4 regions of the Dechloromonas sp. TW-R-39-2 genome follow, and region 3 is predicted to be linked to each of the others. Evidence: predicted binding sites of a transcription regulator. Region 3 holds the regulator's gene; each other region holds the start of a gene.

Evidence for each region. Region 3 encodes FNR, which switches genes on or off when oxygen is low (the NO sensors DNR and NnrR bind a similar motif). Its sites were predicted from a motif close to TTGANCTAGNTCAA; they were not measured.
Region 1: a site for FNR is predicted at 2,216-2,229, ahead of GBK02_RS00915 (cytochrome-c peroxidase). Genes of this name have one in related genera too.
Region 2: a site for FNR is predicted at 2,016-2,029, ahead of nirJ (heme d1 biosynthesis radical SAM protein NirJ). Genes of this name have one in related genera too.
Region 4: a site for FNR is predicted at 2,605-2,618, ahead of GBK02_RS03020 (nitrite reductase). Genes of this name have one in related genera too.

What each region holds. Positions count from the first base shown of each region.
Region 1 is NZ_CP045202.1:183,165-187,520, reverse strand. Features, by position in the region: gene ccmB (heme exporter protein CcmB) at 1-396, opposite strand, end outside; gene ccmA (cytochrome c biogenesis heme-transporting ATPase CcmA) at 407-1,015, opposite strand; gene GBK02_RS00915 (cytochrome-c peroxidase) at 1,146-2,120, opposite strand; gene GBK02_RS00910 (hydrogen peroxide-inducible genes activator) at 2,323-3,228, shown strand; gene GBK02_RS00905 (EAL domain-containing protein) at 3,210-4,356, opposite strand, start outside.
Region 2 is NZ_CP045202.1:1,238,824-1,243,179, forward strand. Features, by position in the region: gene GBK02_RS06010 (ABC transporter ATP-binding protein) at 1-736, opposite strand, end outside; gene GBK02_RS06015 (hybrid sensor histidine kinase/response regulator) at 806-1,930, opposite strand; gene nirJ (heme d1 biosynthesis radical SAM protein NirJ) at 2,085-3,224, shown strand; gene GBK02_RS06025 (nitrite reductase) at 3,227-4,356, shown strand, end outside.
Region 3 is NZ_CP045202.1:2,743,711-2,748,066, forward strand. Features, by position in the region: gene GBK02_RS13310 (sulfite exporter TauE/SafE family protein) at 1-622, opposite strand, end outside; gene hemN (oxygen-independent coproporphyrinogen III oxidase) at 687-2,090, opposite strand; gene fnr (fumarate/nitrate reduction transcriptional regulator Fnr) at 2,173-2,919, shown strand; gene GBK02_RS13325 (SirB2 family protein) at 2,924-3,304, opposite strand; gene GBK02_RS13330 (hypothetical protein) at 3,304-4,356, opposite strand, start outside.
Region 4 is NZ_CP045202.1:611,368-615,723, forward strand. Features, by position in the region: gene GBK02_RS03015 (type IV pili methyl-accepting chemotaxis transducer N-terminal domain-containing protein) at 1-708, opposite strand, end outside; gene GBK02_RS03020 (nitrite reductase) at 808-2,538, opposite strand; gene blaOXA (class D beta-lactamase) at 3,057-3,854, shown strand; gene GBK02_RS03030 (Crp/Fnr family transcriptional regulator) at 4,019-4,356, opposite strand, start outside.

The DNA of each region.
Region 1 (4,356 bases), 900 kb from region 3:
GGTCAGGACGATGAGCGCATCGCCGGAGAGGTCAAACTGGATACCGAGGACGGGGGCGATCAGCGCCAGCGGCAGGCCGGAAACCAGCCAGTGAGCGATCACTTTGCCGGTCACGACTAGCCCGAGCGGGTGTGGGGCCAGCGCCAGTTGTTCAAGCGTGCCATCGCGGTGGTCGTCGGCGAACAGGCGCGGCAGCGACAGCATCGTAGCGAGCAACGCAGCGACCCACAGCACGCCTGGGGCGAGTTTGCGCAACAGATCGGGTTCGGGGCCAACTCCGAGTGGGAACAGGCTGACGACGATGACGAAGAAGAACAACGCTGAAACGATGTCCGCCTGTCGCCGCATGGCCAGTTTGAGATCGCGGCCAATCACCGCAGTAACGATCTTCAGCATCAGCAATCCATTAACCGAGGCGCAATTCGCGAACCTGCCCGGCCGGAATGCTGACCAGCTGGTGCGTTGTCATGACCGCCAGCCCGCCGCGCTGGAGGTGGCCGGAAATGATGCCGGCCAGCCAGTCGACCGCAGCAACATCGAGCGCCACAAACGGCTCGTCGAGAATCCACAGGGGGCGTTTTTCGGTGACCAGGCGAGCCAGTGCGACCCGGCGTTTCTGGCCTTGCGAAAGATATTTGCAGGCAAGGTCTTCGCGTCCGGCCAGCCCGACTTGCTCCAGTGCGTCGAGAGCATCGTCTTCGGACAGCGTTGTGTCGGCCAGGCTCGCTGCCGCGAGCAGGTTTTCAAGCGGCGTCAATTCTTCCTTGATGGCGTTCAGATGGCCGAGGTAGCAGAGATCGGCACGAAAATCGTCACTGCCGATCGGCTTGCCCTGCCAGCGGATTTCCCCGGCTTCCGGTGGCAGCAGGCCGATCAGCATGCGCAACAGACTGGTCTTGCCGGCCCCGTTTTTGCCTTGCAGATAAAGCAGTTCGCCGGCCTCCAGGCGAAACCCGACGCCTGAAAACAGGCGGCGTTCGCCACGTACGCATTCGAGGTTGTCTGCTTCAAGCATCAAGGGAAAAAACCGAAAGAATTCAGGCGCAAATTATGAACGCGCCAGTGTACCGACAGATTGATGATCATCAAACAAAAAGGGCAAGAAAAACGGGGGCCGTAGCCCCCGTTGTTTCTCTGTTGGCGTTTTATTTTTTTTCAAACGGCGTCGGACGCGGGGTGGTGTCCGACGATGGTGGCAGGATCGGCATCTTGAAACTTGGCTGATCACCGGTCAGTGTCTTGAGGAAGGCCACGACCTTGGCGTTTTCTTCGGCGGTGAATTTTTTGCCAAGCTGCAGGCGAGCCATCGTATCGACGGCTTCTGGCAGGGTATTGGCCGCACCGTCGTGGAAGTACGGATAGGTCATTTCGACGTTGCGCAAGGTGGGAACCTTGAAGTTGAACCGGTCGGCATCCTTGCCGGTCACGGCAGAGCGACCTTCGGCCGGGCTGGAAGCCTTGTAGGCTTCGACCACGCCCATTTTCTGGAATGAGTTGCCGCCAACGGCCGGACCATTGTGGCAGGCGATACAGCCGCTATCCTTGAACAGCTTGTAGCCTTCCTGTTCATTCTTGCTCAGGGCTTTCTTGTCGCCTTTCAGCCATTTGTCGAAGCGTGAATTCGGGGTGACCAGGGTTTCCTCGAAGGCGGCGATGGCTTTGGTCACTTTTTCGATGTCGACCGCATCATTGCCAAATGCTTTCTTGAATTCGGCAACGTAGCCAGGGATCGACTGCAGGACGTTGATCGCCAGCGTGTGGGTGAATGCCATTTCGCCTGGATTGGCGATCGGCCCACCGGCTTGTGCCTTGAGGTCGGCGGCGCGGCCATCCCAGAACTGAGCAACATTCAGGCTGGAGTTGAGGACGGTGGGTGCATTGATCGGACCCTCCTGCCAGTTGTGGCCGATCGAGGTCTTGATATTGTCGGTGCCGCCCATCGACAGGTTGTGACAGGAATTGCAGGAAATGAAGCCGGATTTCGACAGTCGCGGATCGAAATAGAGCTTTTTGCCCAGTTCGACAAGTGCCGGGTTGCTGATCTTGGCAGGGTTAATCGGCTGGATGGGTTCCTGATTGGCCGCTAGAGCGCCATGACTGGTGACAGCTCCCAACAGCATGGCAATAGTGGCAGCAAGCAGTGTGCGTTTCATGTTTTTCTCCCTGAGTGAAATAAACCGGTCCGCGCATTCTCACCTTTGTGCCTGTGTTAATATTGATCCAAGTCAATGATTTTTATGGATTTTTGTTATAGTGCCTATAGGTATTCCCTATAGTAAGAAGGGGTTTTAGCTCCCGGCGAATATTTTTGGAGAGCAGTTAATGACACTGACCGAGTTGCGATACATCGTCGCGCTGGCACAGGAGAGCAATTTCAGCCGGGCAGCCGAACGTTGTTCGGTGAGCCAGCCCACACTCAGTGTGGCCATCGCCCGCCTCGAGGATGAATTGGGCGTTCAGCTCTTTGAGCGTGGCAAGGGATTCGTCAGCCCGAGTGTGGTTGGCCTGAAAGTGATCGAGCAAGCCCAGAGAGCCCTCGCCGAGGCAGAAAAGGTGCGCCAGATTGCAACGCATGGACGCAATCAACTGGAAGGTGCCTTGCGCCTGGGCGTGATTCATACGATTGGTCCTTACCTGTTGCCGCAATTGATTCATTCGCTCAAAACAGTGGCACCGGATATGCCGCTGGCGATCGAGGAAAACATGACTGCGACGCTGGCCGAGATGTTGCGTGACAACGAGCTGGATGTCGTGATCATCGCCTTGCCGTTCGATGTTTCAGGGATATTGACCCGGCCGATTTACGATGAAGCGTTCAAGGTCATTGTGCCTCGTGGTCATGCCTGGGAAAGCAAGCAGTGCATCAGTCCGGAGGAGGTGGCGGGAGACGAGGTTTTATTGCTCAAGGCAGGCAATTGTTTCCGCGATCAAGTGCTCGACAGTTGTCCGCAGGTGAGCAGTCCGGAAACCGATATCCGGCTCGGCCATTCCATCGGCACTATCCGCTGCATGGTGGCTTCCGGGCTGGGGGTGTCGGTGCTGCCCGATGGTGCACTGCTTAATCCCTACAGTAATGACATGATTTCAGTCATTCCATTCAAGGAACCGGCGCCATCGCGTCGCATCGCATTGGCCTGGCGGGTCGGATTTGTCCGGCCGAAGGCGATTGATGCTTTGCTTTCGGCCGTGGCCGCACTGAATACCCCAGCCTATCGTCTACTGGTCTGATCGGCGATCAGTACCTCGGCCTGGATTTGTTCGATATGTTCGACAAATCGCGCGCTGGCTGCTTCGAGCTCTAGCAGGAGTTTTTCGCTACCTTCGCTCGATCCTGCGTCATGCAGCGCAATTAATTCCTGGCCGAGTTGATGGATTCGCGTATGAATGTTTTCGATCGAAGAAAAGCAGTCGACCGCAGCATAGCGTTTGCTTTCCTCGCTGTAGAACCAGCGCCCCAAACGACACTGATGCGTATCTTTTGGGGGCATCCTGGCGGCATCGTTCGGTGTGCTGAGGTAAGTGTAGAGCGAGCGCTTCCAGCGCTTGTGGTCGACTTCGGCGATCAGCAGCGGCAAGTCGTCGCGCGACCAGCGAAACGCCGTGGCGGAACTCCACAGGGCATCCGGCTGGAAGTGACGCACCCAGTCGGGGAGTTGCTCGGCGGGCATCGGGCGGGCGATGCCGAAACCTTGCGCCAGATCGCAACCGAGCAGCAGCAGAACCAAACCATGTTCTACCGTTTCCACCCCTTCGGCGATCACTTCGCGCTGAAAGGCCTTGGTCAGTCCGATGACGCCTTCGACGATGGCCAGGTCGTCGGGGTCATCCAGCATGTCGCGGACGAAGGACTGGTCGATCTTGAGAACATCGGCCGGCAGGCGCCGGAAGTAGGTCAGTGATGAATAGCCGGTGCCAAAGTCGTCCAGCGAGAAACTGACGCCGAGGCGTCGGCAGGTGGCGAACAGCTCGGCGGCATGCCCGATGTCTTCAAGCGCAGCCGTTTCGAGGACTTCAAGTTCCAGCCGATGCGGCTGAATGTTGGGGTGTGCGGCGAGCAATTCGCTCAGGCGGCGGGCAAAGCTCGGGCTTTGCAAATGGTTGCCGGCAATGTTGACGCTGACTTTGATGTCGAGCGATTGCTTGCGCCAGCGCTCAAGCTGGCGCAAGGCTTCCTGGATCACCCAGTCGCCGAGCTCGATGGCCAGTTCGCTGCCTTCGATGGCGGGGAGGAACTGGCCGGGTGCGAGCAGGCCGCGTTCGGGATGCTGCCAGCGAATCAGGGCCTCGACGCCGACGACACGCCCTTCGCGCATGTTTACCTTGGGCTGGTAGTGCAGCACGAATTCGTTATTGACC
Region 2 (4,356 bases), 1.5 Mb from region 3:
CGAGCACCCAGGCGAGCAGCGCGGCGCCGAACAGTCCGCCGAGGTACATCGAGACCAGCGGCCAGTCGATCGGCTTGCCGTTCTGGAACGGGATCAGCACGTTATCCATCAACGGCATGGTCAGGTAGGGCGGGACCAGCGTTGCTGCGGTCGACGCCAAAGTCAGGGCAAAACCGAGAATCAGCTGCCAGCGATACGGCCGGGCAAAGCGCCACAGACGGAACAGTGTCCAGGTCGATGGGGCGACGCTTGATTCGCGGTTGCATACCGGGCATTCCTCTTCGCCGGGTGGCAACTGCACCTTGCATTTCGGGCAACAATCCTCGGTAGACCGCAGTACCGGCTGACCCTTGGCAACGCTGTCGCGATGCAGGTTGAATTCATTGATGACGCGCAGTGCGGCGAGGTTCTTGGCCAGTGTGTAGCGCCAGGTAGCGAGTCGGCCATCGGTGTCGACCAGTTCAAGCGCCCCGACACCCGCGTGGTCGTGGTGATCCAGTGTCAGTCCCTCTCGCAACGGCCACTCTTCGGCACGGTCTTGGCCGGGCGCAAATGCCAGCAGGCGTCGGTTGCTTACAAGAACGAGGCCGGATGAAAACTGCAAACGACTGTCGAGGTCAATTTCAAGCCAGGCCTGGATCTTTTCGTCGCTTGCCAGTTTGGGCTCGACTTCGGCGGCCCAGCGACCGGGCAACGCCAGCTCGGTGCTGGCAAGGGTGTTTGCTTTTGGGGTCATCCGGCCAGTATACCGCAACGCATCGGGCGACTATTGAATCAGCGTGCGCCGCACCGTCTCCGGCCGGTGTCAGGCGAGCGCCAGGCGCAGCGTGAAACGGACGATGTCGGGGGCTATGTTCCGGATATCGAGCTGTACTCGTCCCAGCCGTGCGGCATGCGTCACCGTGGCCAACCCGATGCCCAGCCCTTGCTGCTCCTGCGTGTCGCGTTCGAACTGGACAAAGGCGCCGACGTTGCGGATCTTGTCGAGCGGGAAACGATGGCCGTGGTTGTCGATCGTCAGCAGGTAATCGTTGCCCTTCGGATGGCCGGTGACGGATACCGTCGAATGAGCTTCGGCAAATTTGATGGCATTGCTGCTCAACTCGCGAATCATCGTGCGCAAGAGGTCTTCACGGCATTTCAGGTTTGCTTGGGTGATATCGATGCAGGCATTTACCTGGCTGGTTGGCAATTGCTCGGCGAGCATCTCGTTGACCAGTTGCTCGACCCGCTCATGCGAAATTTCACAACTTGTACCGGGCGGGATCGGCGTGTTCTGCCCCTGATATTCCATCAAAGTCAGGAAGCGGGTGGTGTGGCTGAGCAACTTTTTTCCGGCGCGCTGGATGGTTTCGGCAAACTCACGCGTCTGCTTTGGCGTCAATCCGTTGTCGGCGATCATCGCCATCAGTTCGGCAAAACCGAGAATGGCATTGAGCGGTGTGCGAAACTCGTGCGGCAGAACACCCATCATGCCCTGGCTGTAGCTGGTCGCCAGGGCCTCGGTCGCCTGGCGCCAGTTGCGCTGTTTCTCGATGCGGCTTTGCACGGCGGACATGACCTCTTCCGGCGTGAACGGTTTGGTCAGATAGTCGTCGGCTCCCAGTTCCATTGCCCGGCGTGTGCTGGAGCGGTCGGAGACGCCGGTGATCATGATGAACGGCACCATGGTCAGTGCGCTATCCGACCTGACGCTGGACAGTAGATCGAAACCGTTGGCTTTCGGCATTTCCAGATCGCTGATGATCAAATCAGGCGATAGGTATTGCGCTTTTTGGTAGCCTTCAAGGCCGTCGCGCGCCATCTCGACAGCGCAGCCCATATGACGAAGAATGGCCGAAATCCCTTCGCGCATCGAGGCGGAGTCGTCGACAACCAGCACTCGGGCCAGCGGTGCGTCGCCGGATTGTTCTGAGCGGAGGGTTTCCATGATTTTGCCAGTGGGTTTGGTGTTGTCATTTTAGTTATATTTGTGATTTTTGCAATGTCCGGAGCGGGCATAAGGTCTTTCTCCGTTGATGCACGTCAAGGCTTGGCTTCCGGCCTTCGGGTGCAATAGCGCCAACACTTTTTGAAGGCATTTCATGTTCCGAATCTCCCAGTACATGCAGGAAATCGCTGAGCCAAGTCCGCTCGGTCCGAAGCGCAATCCGCCCGGCCCGGTGGTGATCTGGAACCTGATTCGCCGTTGCAATCTGACCTGCAAGCATTGCTATTCGATTTCGGCCGACACCAATTTCCCCGGTGAACTGACGACCGAGCAGGTTTATACGGTCATGGACGATCTCAAGGGCTTCAAGGTGCCGGTGCTCATTCTTTCCGGCGGGGAGCCGCTGCTGCGCCCGGATATCTACGACATCGCCAAGCGCGCCAAGGCCAAGGGGTTTTATGTCGGTCTGTCGTCGAATGGCACGCTGATCGATGAAAACAATATCGACCAGATTGCCGAGTGCGATTTCAACTACGTCGGCGTGTCGCTCGACGGCATCCGCGAGACGCACGATAAATTCCGCCGTATGGATGGCGCTTTCGAGGCCTCGCTGAAAGGCATCCGCCTGTGCCGCGATCTCGGCCTGAAAATCGGTGTCCGCTTCACCATGACGCAGGATAACGCCCATGATCTGCCCGGCCTGCTCAAGCTGGTTGAGGATGAAGGCATCGACCGCTTCTATTTCTCGCATTTGAACTATGCCGGACGCGGCAACAAGAATCGCAAGGACGACGCCCAGCACAAGCTGACGCGCTGGGCGATGGACCTGCTCTTTGATACCTGCTGGGAATACAAGCAGCGCGGGCTGGAGAAGGAATTCACCACCGGCAACAACGATGCCGACGGCGTGTATTTCCTGCATTGGGTGCGTCGCCGTTTTCCGGACAAGGCGGCCCACGTCGAGGCCAAGCTCCGCCAGTGGGGCGGTAATTCATCGGGCGTCAATGTCGCCAACATCGACAACCTGGGCAACGTGCATCCGGACACCATGTGGTGGCACCACAAGCTGGGCAATGTGAAGGATCGGCCGTTTTCGGACATCTGGCCGGATACGTCGGACGAACTGATGGCCGGCCTCAAGCAGCACCCGCGGGCCGTCAAGGGGCGTTGCGGCGAATGTGCCTACCTGGATATCTGCAACGGCAACACCCGTGTGCGCGCCCAGCAGATGACCGGCGATGCCTGGGCGGAAGATCCGGGTTGTTATCTGGTCGATGAGGAAATCGGGTTATGAACATGCAACAAGACGATCAACCAAGCGCGGTGCCCGGTGCTTTGGGTTGGAAAATCCTGATCCCGGCCGGTTTCGCGGCGTATTTTCTGCTGGGCATGGCGCAGATGGCAGAAGCGGCAGATGCGCCGGCTGCCTACAAGGAGCATTGCGCGGCTTGTCATGGAGAAGCGCGGCTCGGCGGTGTCGGCCCGGCCCTGATTCCGGAAAACCTGGCGCGCCTGCGCAAAGGCGAGGCGGAAAAGGTGATCAAGGAAGGGCGGGCTGCCACCCAGATGCCGTCCTTTGGGGAGAAGCTTGCGCCGGCCGAAGTCAAGGCGCTGGTTGAGTACGCCTACACGCCGATCATGCCGATGCCGGTGTGGGATGAAGCGGCGATCAAGGCTTCGCGTATCGTCAATCATGTGCCAGGCAGTTTGCCGGATAAGCCGCAGTTCAAGGCCGATCCGATGAACCTGTTCGTCGTGGTTGAAAGCGGCGACCACCATGTGTCGATTCTCGACGGCGACAAGCTGGAACCGATCCATCGCTTCCAGTCGCGCTTCGCCCTGCACGGCGGGCCGAAATTCACGCCGGATGGGCGTTACGTATTTTTTGCCTCGCGTGATGGCTGGATCACCAAGTTTGACCTGTGGAACCTGAAAGTGATCGCCGAAGTGCGGGCCGGGATCAATACGCGCAACGCCGCGGTTTCCGGCGATGGCAAATGGGTGGCGGTGGCTAATTACCTGCCGCACAGCCTGGTCATCCTCGATGCCGATCTCAATCTGAAAAAGATCCTGCCGGTCGCCGACAAGGATGGCAAGACGACTTCGCGCGTTTCGGCCGTCTATGACGCCAGCCCGCGCCAGAGTTTCGTGGCTGCATTGAAGGACGTGAAAGAAGTCTGGGAAGTCTCGTACAACCCGAAGGCCGACGACATCCCGGCCGGCATGATTCACGATTTCAAATACAAGGAAGGCGCGTTTGTTTCCGGCTTCCTCAATCCGCAGCGCAGCCAGCTTGACGACTACCTCGATGATTTCTATTTCACGCAGGGTTACGACGAGGTCATGGGGGCTTCGCGCAACGATGCCAAGGCGGCCGTGACGGGGCAGGTGGTCAATCTCGATGCGCGCAAGAAAATTGCCGATCT
Region 3 (4,356 bases):
ATCCCAGGACCAGCAATCCGGATATCAGACGGACAGCGGAGCGACGAACAAATTCATTCAGCCGGGCCAGCACAATGCCAGCCAGCAGAAGATTGGGCAAAGTACCCAAACCGAAAGCCAGCATGGTTAACGCCCCGCGACCTGCCGAGCCTGCAGCCAAGGAGGTGGCCAATGCACTGTAAACAAGTCCGCAGGGCAACCATCCCCAAAGCACGCCAAGGGGAAAAGCTTGAAACACATTGCTGGCAGGCAAAAAACGGCGGGTCAAGGGCTGGATCAAACGCCACAAGGATTGCCCGGCCTTCTCCATAAAGGCCAGCGCGCGCGTAATGCCGAGCAGGTAAAGACCGAGCGCAATGAGCATCAGATTGGCCAGCAGATAGAGTCCCAGACGAACCGGAACCTGGCCTTCCAGCCCCAGGCTGGCTGCCCCCAGCGCACCGGCCATTGCCCCTGCTGCGGAATAGGACAGAATACGCCCGGCATTGTAGGCAAACAGCAAGGACCAACGACCGGGAGCGCCCATCGAAAGAGCGCCGACAATTCCGCCGCACATGCCGACACAATGCGTACCGCCAAGCAGTCCGACAAGGAAAAGGGCTAGATAGCCAGAATCAGGCATGGCCGCAGACATCCAAAAAACAAGGCGGACAGTTTAACCTGTCCGCCTCTGCTGAACGCAGCGCTCAGATGACTTTCGAGTAGCGCGTCCGCTGGCGATCAGCCCGCAGATAACGATCAAAAACCATCGAAATTGCACGAACCAGCATCCGTCCCGGCGGCAGGACGGTAATCCAGTCACGCTCGATCTTGAGCAGACCACCACGCTCCATTTCGCGCATGTCTTCCAGCTCGGCAGCGAAATACTTGTGGAAATCAATCAAGTGAGCACTTTGGATGCTCTCGATGGACAATTCGAAGTGGCACATCAGGGCCTGGATGATCGAACGACGCAGAATATCGTCGGCATTCAGTTCAATGCCGCGGAACACCGGCAGCATCTGCTCATCGAGCCGATCGTAGTACTCATCAAGTGTCTTGACGTTCTGGCTGTAGGTCGGCCCGACCTTGCTGATCGACGAAATACCGAAAGACAGCATGTCGCAGTCAGCGTAGGTTGAATAGCCTTGGAAATTGCGATGCAAGCGCCCCTGACGCTGAGCCACAGCCAGCTCATCATCCGGTTTGGCAAAGTGATCCATGCCGATAAAGACGTAGCCAGCTTCGGTCAGCTTTTTGATCGCCAGGGCAAGAATTTGCAGTTTGGTATCGGCCGATGGCAAATCCGGCTCGGCGATCCGGCGCTGCGGCTTGAACAGGCTCGGCATGTGCGCATAGTTGTAGATCGACAGGCGATCCGGATCCATGGCCAGAACACGTTCCAGTGTCCGGTTGAATCCCATGACCGACTGATGCGGCAAGCCGTAGATCAAATCGACCGAAACTGATTTGAAACCGTTGGCCCGCGCGGCATTGATCACATTCGCCGTTTCTTCTTCGGTCTGGACGCGATTAACGGCAATCTGAACACGTTCGTCGAAGTCCTGGACGCCGACACTCATCCGGTTGAAACCCAGTTCACCAAGCAAAGCCACGGTTGCCGTATCGACCTTGCGCGGATCAACTTCGATCGAGTACTCACCGCCATCGAGCAACTTGAAATGCTTGCGGGTTTCGCTCATCAGTTGCCGCATTTCGTCATGCGACAGGAAAGTCGGCGTACCGCCACCCCAATGCAGCTGGATCACTTCATGCTCGCCGTCCTGACCGTCCAGGCTGGCGCTTTGCAGGGCAAGCTCCTTGGCAAGGTATTTCAGGTATTTGGCGCTGCGCCCGTGATCCTTGGTAATGATCTTGTTGCAGGCACAGTAATAGCAGATAGTGTTACAGAACGGTATGTGGAAGTATAATGACAGCGGACGGCTGATACCGCCGATGTTGCGCTTGCCGAGCCACAGTTTGGCAGCGTCCGAATCGAAAGCTTCGACGAAACGATCGGCCGTCGGATACGAAGTGTAGCGGGGGCCGTTGACGTCGAAGCGGCGAATGATCTGAGGATCGAATACGAGGTTTTCAGTTGCGAAATTCATTAAACATACCACCAAGAGTTGCACGGATTATGTTCGGATGGTGCCAAATCATGGTTGACATGGATCAAGCGAACGCAGGTTGATGATGCCCCAACAAACAGCTTCACAGGAAATTTCTCTTTCGGTCATCAAGACGGCGTGTTCGAACTGCAATCTGCGCGAACTCTGCCTACCCTTCGGACTCAACATTGACGAGCTCGAACGCCTGGATGACCTGGTATCGACCCGTCGCCGCATCAAGCGTGGCGACCACCTCTACCGGGCCGGAGAAACATTCGATGCAATTTACGCCATCCGTAGCGGCTTCTTCAAAACCGATGTGCTGCTTGAGGATGGCCGGGATCAGGTGACCGGGTTCCAGATGGCTGGCGAGCTGCTCGGACTTGACGGCATCAGCACTGAACACCACACCTGCAACGCGATCGCCCTCGAAGATAGTGAAATCTGCGCCATTCCGTTTTCGCAACTGGAAAGCCTGTCGCGTGAAATTCATACCTTGCAGCACCATTTTCACAAGGTCATGAGCCGCGAAATCGTCCGCGACCACGGCGTAATGATGCTGCTCGGCACCATGCGCGCCGAAGAGCGACTGGCCGCCTTCCTGCTCAATCTCTCGCAGCGATTCACGGCACGTGGTTTTTCTCACGCCGAGTTTTACCTGCGCATGACGCGCGAAGAAATCGGCAGCTACCTCGGCCTCAAGCTCGAAACGGTTTCGCGCGCCTTCTCCCGATTCCAAGAAGAAGGCCATATCGCCGTCCAGCAAAAACATATCCGGATCTTGAATGTTAACGGGCTGAAAGCCCTGATGAATCATCATCCCAACTGACTGACTACAAGCCGGGCAGCGGATTACGCGTCAGCGCAACACTGATGATGTAGGCGTAGGCGAGCAGCGCGAAACCCAGAAACATAGCGCGGATCGCCTTTGTCCTGCCCCGCTTGAGGGCAAACGTTCCAAAGACGATATAAGCCAGCAGCCCGAGAAATTTCGCGGTCAACCATCCGTTTACAAACGGATACTGCCCACTTGATATAGCCAGCAGCACGGCACTCCCGAGCAAGGTCGTATCGACAAGATGGGGCAGCAGCCTGACCAAGCGATGCTTCAGCAAGGACGAATCGGCAAGCATCCAGATTGCCCGCAGACAAAAGCCAAGACCGCTGAGCAACACGCACGTAACGTGTATGTGCTTTAGTGCCAGATAACTCATCACCGAGCCGCCAGCTTGAGCGCTATTTCAGCCGAATGCTTGCGATAGCGGGAAATAGCGAGGCTCAAGTTGAATCCGAGCCAGCCATTGGCCAATGCAAAGGCCACCCCGGCGGGACGAGCCAGCCATTCCGGGAAAAGCACGGCACCGAGCAAAAGCACCACGGCCAGCGCATAGCATTTCATCTGCCGCTGCATGTCGGCATCAGACAGGATCTTGTTCATGTTCGGCGCAACCACCTTGGCTTGCCCCTGGTTCTGCAAATGAAGCCAGGCAAGGAATGGAACAATCTTGTAGAGCATCCCGATGATGAAAGGGACAAATCCGCCAGCAAGCAATGTGATGCCAAAAAACAGGGTCCAGCCATCGATCTCCGAAGCAGCCGGCCACATTGCTGCGGTCAACAACATCAAAAGTGCAAAAATGCTGGCCGCCAAACCGATTTGCCAATAACGGTAAGTGGCATCAGCCCTCGCCCGCCGACGCTTGAGTTGAAGACGCAGGGTCAGCCCGGCAAAAGCCAGGCCGAGCAATGCGGTTATTCCCTGGACGACGCGGATCATGTTCGGTATATCGAAAAATACGGCACCGCTCCAAAGCAGGACGATGAGCAACATGCAGCACGGGAACAGCCAGCCCGGACGTGCGGGATAACCTGGCGTCAGCTGGAACATCGGCACAACCACATAAGCAATGGCTGCCAACAGGACGCCGGCCCAAGCCCCGAGCCCCCAGGCTGCATGCAAATCAGCCAGCATAGGCAGCGGCAAAGGCCAGCCATGAGCCAGCCCCCAAGCCATCAGCACGCCAAGTCCGACCACGCCAGCCAGCCCGGCCAGCGCAAGCTTCAAGCCAAGAATCGTCGGGCTGGTGGATCGGACACCAATCAGGGCATGAGTTGTCGCCCCCAGAATCAGCAGTGCCGTCAACAAAAGCACCCCGGCCGCAACGCTGAGCAACAACGGGCTTCCGAAATAGAAGCCGCCAGCCAGCAGGCACGTGCCCAGCGTCAGCCCACTATGCAACATGGCCGAGAGCCGCAAGGGGCGCCA
Region 4 (4,356 bases), 1.3 Mb from region 3:
GTCGCCGCCGACTGTATCGAGCAGGGCAGCATTCTGGATATGGACTTTGCGGCCATCGACGACAAGAACGCCGTTGTCGCTCAGTTCGCGCAGATTGCGGGAGAAAGACTCGGGCGTCATGCCAATGCGCGCCGCGATCACTTTTTTGCTGGCCTTGAGAACGATGGTCGTTTCACCCGCCATATTGGCTTTTTCTCCCGCCGATTCAAGCAGGTAGTCGAGTAAGCGTTGGGCTCCGGTCAGACCATAATGGTGGCTGGTGATATCGAACTCAATCGCGAATTGACGGCGGGCCAAGGCAGTAATGATGCGCATGCCAAATTCGCGGTGATTCTCGGTGGCCTCTCGTAGTTTACGAATATCGATCGCGACCAGCAGGGTCTGCGTGATGCAGCAACAAGTCGAAGCGTAGTGCGTGGCGCCGAATAGTTCGCCCAAGCTCAGCAGTTGCTCGCTCTGCACCAGTTCGATGACCTTGGTGGCGCCGCCGGGGATGCTGGTGCTACGCTTGATGCTGCCGTTGAACAGCAGGTGCGCTTCGCGGATCGGGTCGCCGGCTTCGTATAGTGCCTGGTTGGCCGGAAGTTCGATCAGGCGGCTCGCCTCGACCAGCTCGTTGAGCAAAACGGTCGGCAATCCGGCAAAGAACCTGCTGCCGGTGAGCAGTTCGCGCTGAGCCCGATACGGATCTTTAAAGCGGGCGTTCAATTGGAGAGGATTTCCTTAAGTTGTTCCTGACCTCATGCTAAGCAAAAAGAAAAGGGGGCGTAACTCCTCTCTCGGAGGAGCGATGCCCCCTCTTTAGTCTTAGTAGACGTCGTGCTGCGTATTGAAGACGTTGAACTTGCCGGTTGGCGTGACCAGCTTCGGATCACGAATGACGGCCTTCAGCTTGCGCGTCTTGTCATCGACCACCACGATGGCCGATTCCTGGTCCTTGCCGTTCCAGACAGAGAACCAGACTTCGTCACCGGCCTTGTTGTACTCCGGCTGGACAACGCGCTTCGGACCATCCTTGATGCCGGACCATTCGCCGATCGGAATTAGCTCATTGCCTTTTTCGAGGTTGTTGATATCCCACACCGCCACCGACTGGCTGACACCGGCTTCCGGATTGAGCGTGGTATCGACCCACAGGTTCTTCGACTTCGGATGCGTTTTCAGGAACAGCGAACCGCCGCCCAGCCCCTTCAGCGTGCGGACAACCTTCCAGGCATTGTCCGGATGCTTTTTCGGATCGGTGCCGATCAGCGTGATGCTGTCGTCGCCGAGGTGCCCCGTTGCCCACACCGGCCCGAACTTGGGATCGATGAAGTTGGCGCCACGACCGGGGTGCGGGGTCTTGCCGACTTCGACCAGTTTCTCCAGCTTGCCTTCCTTGGTATCGATGACCGCGATCTTGTTGGAGGCGTTGGCCGCATCCATGAAGTAGCGATGCGTCGACTCAAAACCGCCGTCATGCAGGAAAGGCGCCGCTTCGATCATCTTGATCTTCAGGTTGTTCAGGTCGCGGTAATCGACCGAATAGACCATGCCGGTTTCCTTCACGTTAACGAAGAACTCCGGGTTGAAGTGCGAGGAAACGATGGCGGCAACGCGCGGCTCAGGATGGTAAGCCTGGGTGCCGACGGTCATGCCGCGGGTGGCGACGATCTTGCGCGGCTTGAGCGTATCGCCGTCCATGATCACGAACTGTGGCGGCCAGTAGGTGCCGGCAATCGCGTACTTGTCCTCGTAACCCTTGGCCTTTGAGCTTTCAACCGAGCGGGCTTCCATGCCGACCTTGATTTCGGCGACTGTGTCCGGTTTTTCCATCCACAGGTCGATCAGGTTGATCTTGGCGTCGCGGCCGATCACGAACATGTAGCGGCCAGAAGCCGACATGCGCGAGATATGGACGGCGTAGCCAGTGTTCAGGATGCTGACGATCTTCTTGCTGTCGCCGTCGATCAGGGCGATCTCGCCGGCATCGCGCAGGGTGACGGAGAACAGGTTCTCAAGGTTGAGATTGTTCATCTTCTTTTTCGGACGCTGCTCAACCGGAACGATGACTTTCCACGATGCTTCCATTTCCTTCAGGCCGAATTCCGGCGGCGCTGGCGGCGTCTGCTGGATGTAGCGAGCCATCAGATCGACTTCATCGTCCGTCAGGATGCCGGACGTGCCCCAATTCGGCATGCCACCGGCCGAGCCATACTTGATGAAGACCTTCAGATACTCCAGCCCCTTTTCGATAGTGATATCCGGGGTCAGCGGCTTGCCTGTCGCGCCCTTGCGCAGCACCCCGTGACAGCCGGCACAACGTTCGAAGAAGATACGCTTGGCTTTGTCGAACTCGGGTTCCGACATCTTGGGGGCTAGCGGATTGATGTCCTGATGCATCTTCACGTCAGCCAGCGGCGAACCACCCGCTGACTGGTAGTCGCGCATCGCGCCGTCGCCGTGCGCGGCCGGTGTTTCGGCAAAGGCAAACTGGACAAGCGCCGCCAGAAGCGGCAATGCCATCAAGCTACTGCGTTTGTATTTTGTTGAAATCATGACTCCCTTGACCCTCTCAAAATTTGAATAAGGATCGGCACTGTCGCAAGCCTTGGCTTTGCTGCTTTGATCAAGATCAAGGGGTAATGAAGGCACCAATTGAGGCTGTCTTCGGAAGAATTTAGTCTTGATAACAATCAAGCTGCTAAGTGAATAGATATTCAACGCCATACCAGAGGCGAAAAAAACGATTCAAGGGAACTGGTGTTGGCCAACGGGCAGCCCAGTATTGAGATATCCAGAACGGCCGCTTCGTAGCATTCCAGCTCGCATAAATTGAGTATGGCTGAACGGCTGTTACCGAGTAGCCACCATGTCGGCAAAGCGTCGGTTTGCGACAGTTTGCCTCTTCGAATTGATGGTCGGAAAGCGGTCAGTAAAAACCCAATTCCCGGAAGCGGCCAGTCGCTACTGAGTACTCACGACCCATTGCAGCCGGTTACAGTTCTCAGGCAGCACGGCTGCAATCAAGCACAGACCAGTCATTCAAGCTTGGCTAGACGGCTACAATTAGTGCGATGAATCGACGTAGCCTAATTCTCTTTTCGCTATCAATTGTCCTTGCGTTTAGGACGCTTGCTGCGTCTGCTTCACAAGAGCGCGCAGACTGGTCCAGTTTCTTTACTACAGCCGAGGTGCACGGCACCATCGTTGTCTTAGACAACCGCAATGGGAAGGAAGTGGCTTTCGTTTACGACTCGGAGCGCGCGGGGCGTCGCTACTCGCCGGCTTCAACCTTCAAAATTCCTCATAGCTTGTTTGCTCTTGACGCGGGAATTCTCCGTGATGAGTTCCAGGTAATTCCCTGGGATGGCATCAAGCGTTCGATAAAGGCGTGGAATGAGGACCAAAACCTACGCTCCGCGATGCGTAATTCGACTGTCTGGGTCTACGAACGATTTGCTCGGCAGCTTGGCGATGCGCGTGAGACTGAGTACATGCGAAAGATTGCGTATGGCAACGCAGTTGCGGGAGGCGGCAAACCTTTCTGGGTCGAAGGCGACCTAGCAATTTCGGCAAATGAACAAATATCGTTCCTGCGTCATCTCTATCGTAATGAACTGCCATTCCCGGTCGAGCATCAGCGGCTCATCAAGGACGTGATGGTGAATGAGGCAGGTCGTGATTGGATATTGCGGGCTAAGACCGGCTGGAGTGGAAAGGTTGGCTGGTGGGTAGGCTGGGTCGAGTGGCCAACCGGACCGGTATTTTTTGCGCTGAACATCGATACGCCCAACAGACTGAATGACCTCTCAAAGCGGCAAGAAATTACGCGCAACATACTTCGTTCTATCAGTGCTCTGCCACCGTATTAACTGTGAAGGACGATGTCGGTTGTTTGCTTAAGGCAGTCAGCCCACCGTACATAGCTCACCGGCAGTTCCTGGCCGGCTCCTAGCCGATACCAACTAGTTGCCGTAACGAAGAACAGCCCTCGACCCTGAACAGCCTTCAGTGGTTACTAGCGATGCTCTCACCGCTACGGGTTGTCTTGAGTTTTGAGGAGTTTGGACACGCTCGGAATCCGAATTTTCTTGCCATGCACCTCAAGCAGCCCGCTATCCGACAGGTCGTGCAAAACCCTGGAGAAGTGTTCCTGAGTGATGTTGAGGCGTGAGGCAATGACCCCTTTGCCTACAGTGAGCTCAAACTCCAGTTTGTCTGTGTCTATTGCTGCCTGAGGCACATCAGTCATCAGATATCCGATAATTCGCTGCTTGGCCGACTGCAACGAGTAGGCTTCGACGTCCGTCATCAAGTCGTGTGTGCGTTTTGCCAACCCGGCTAGCATCTTCTTGGTAAAGCCGTAGTCGTGTT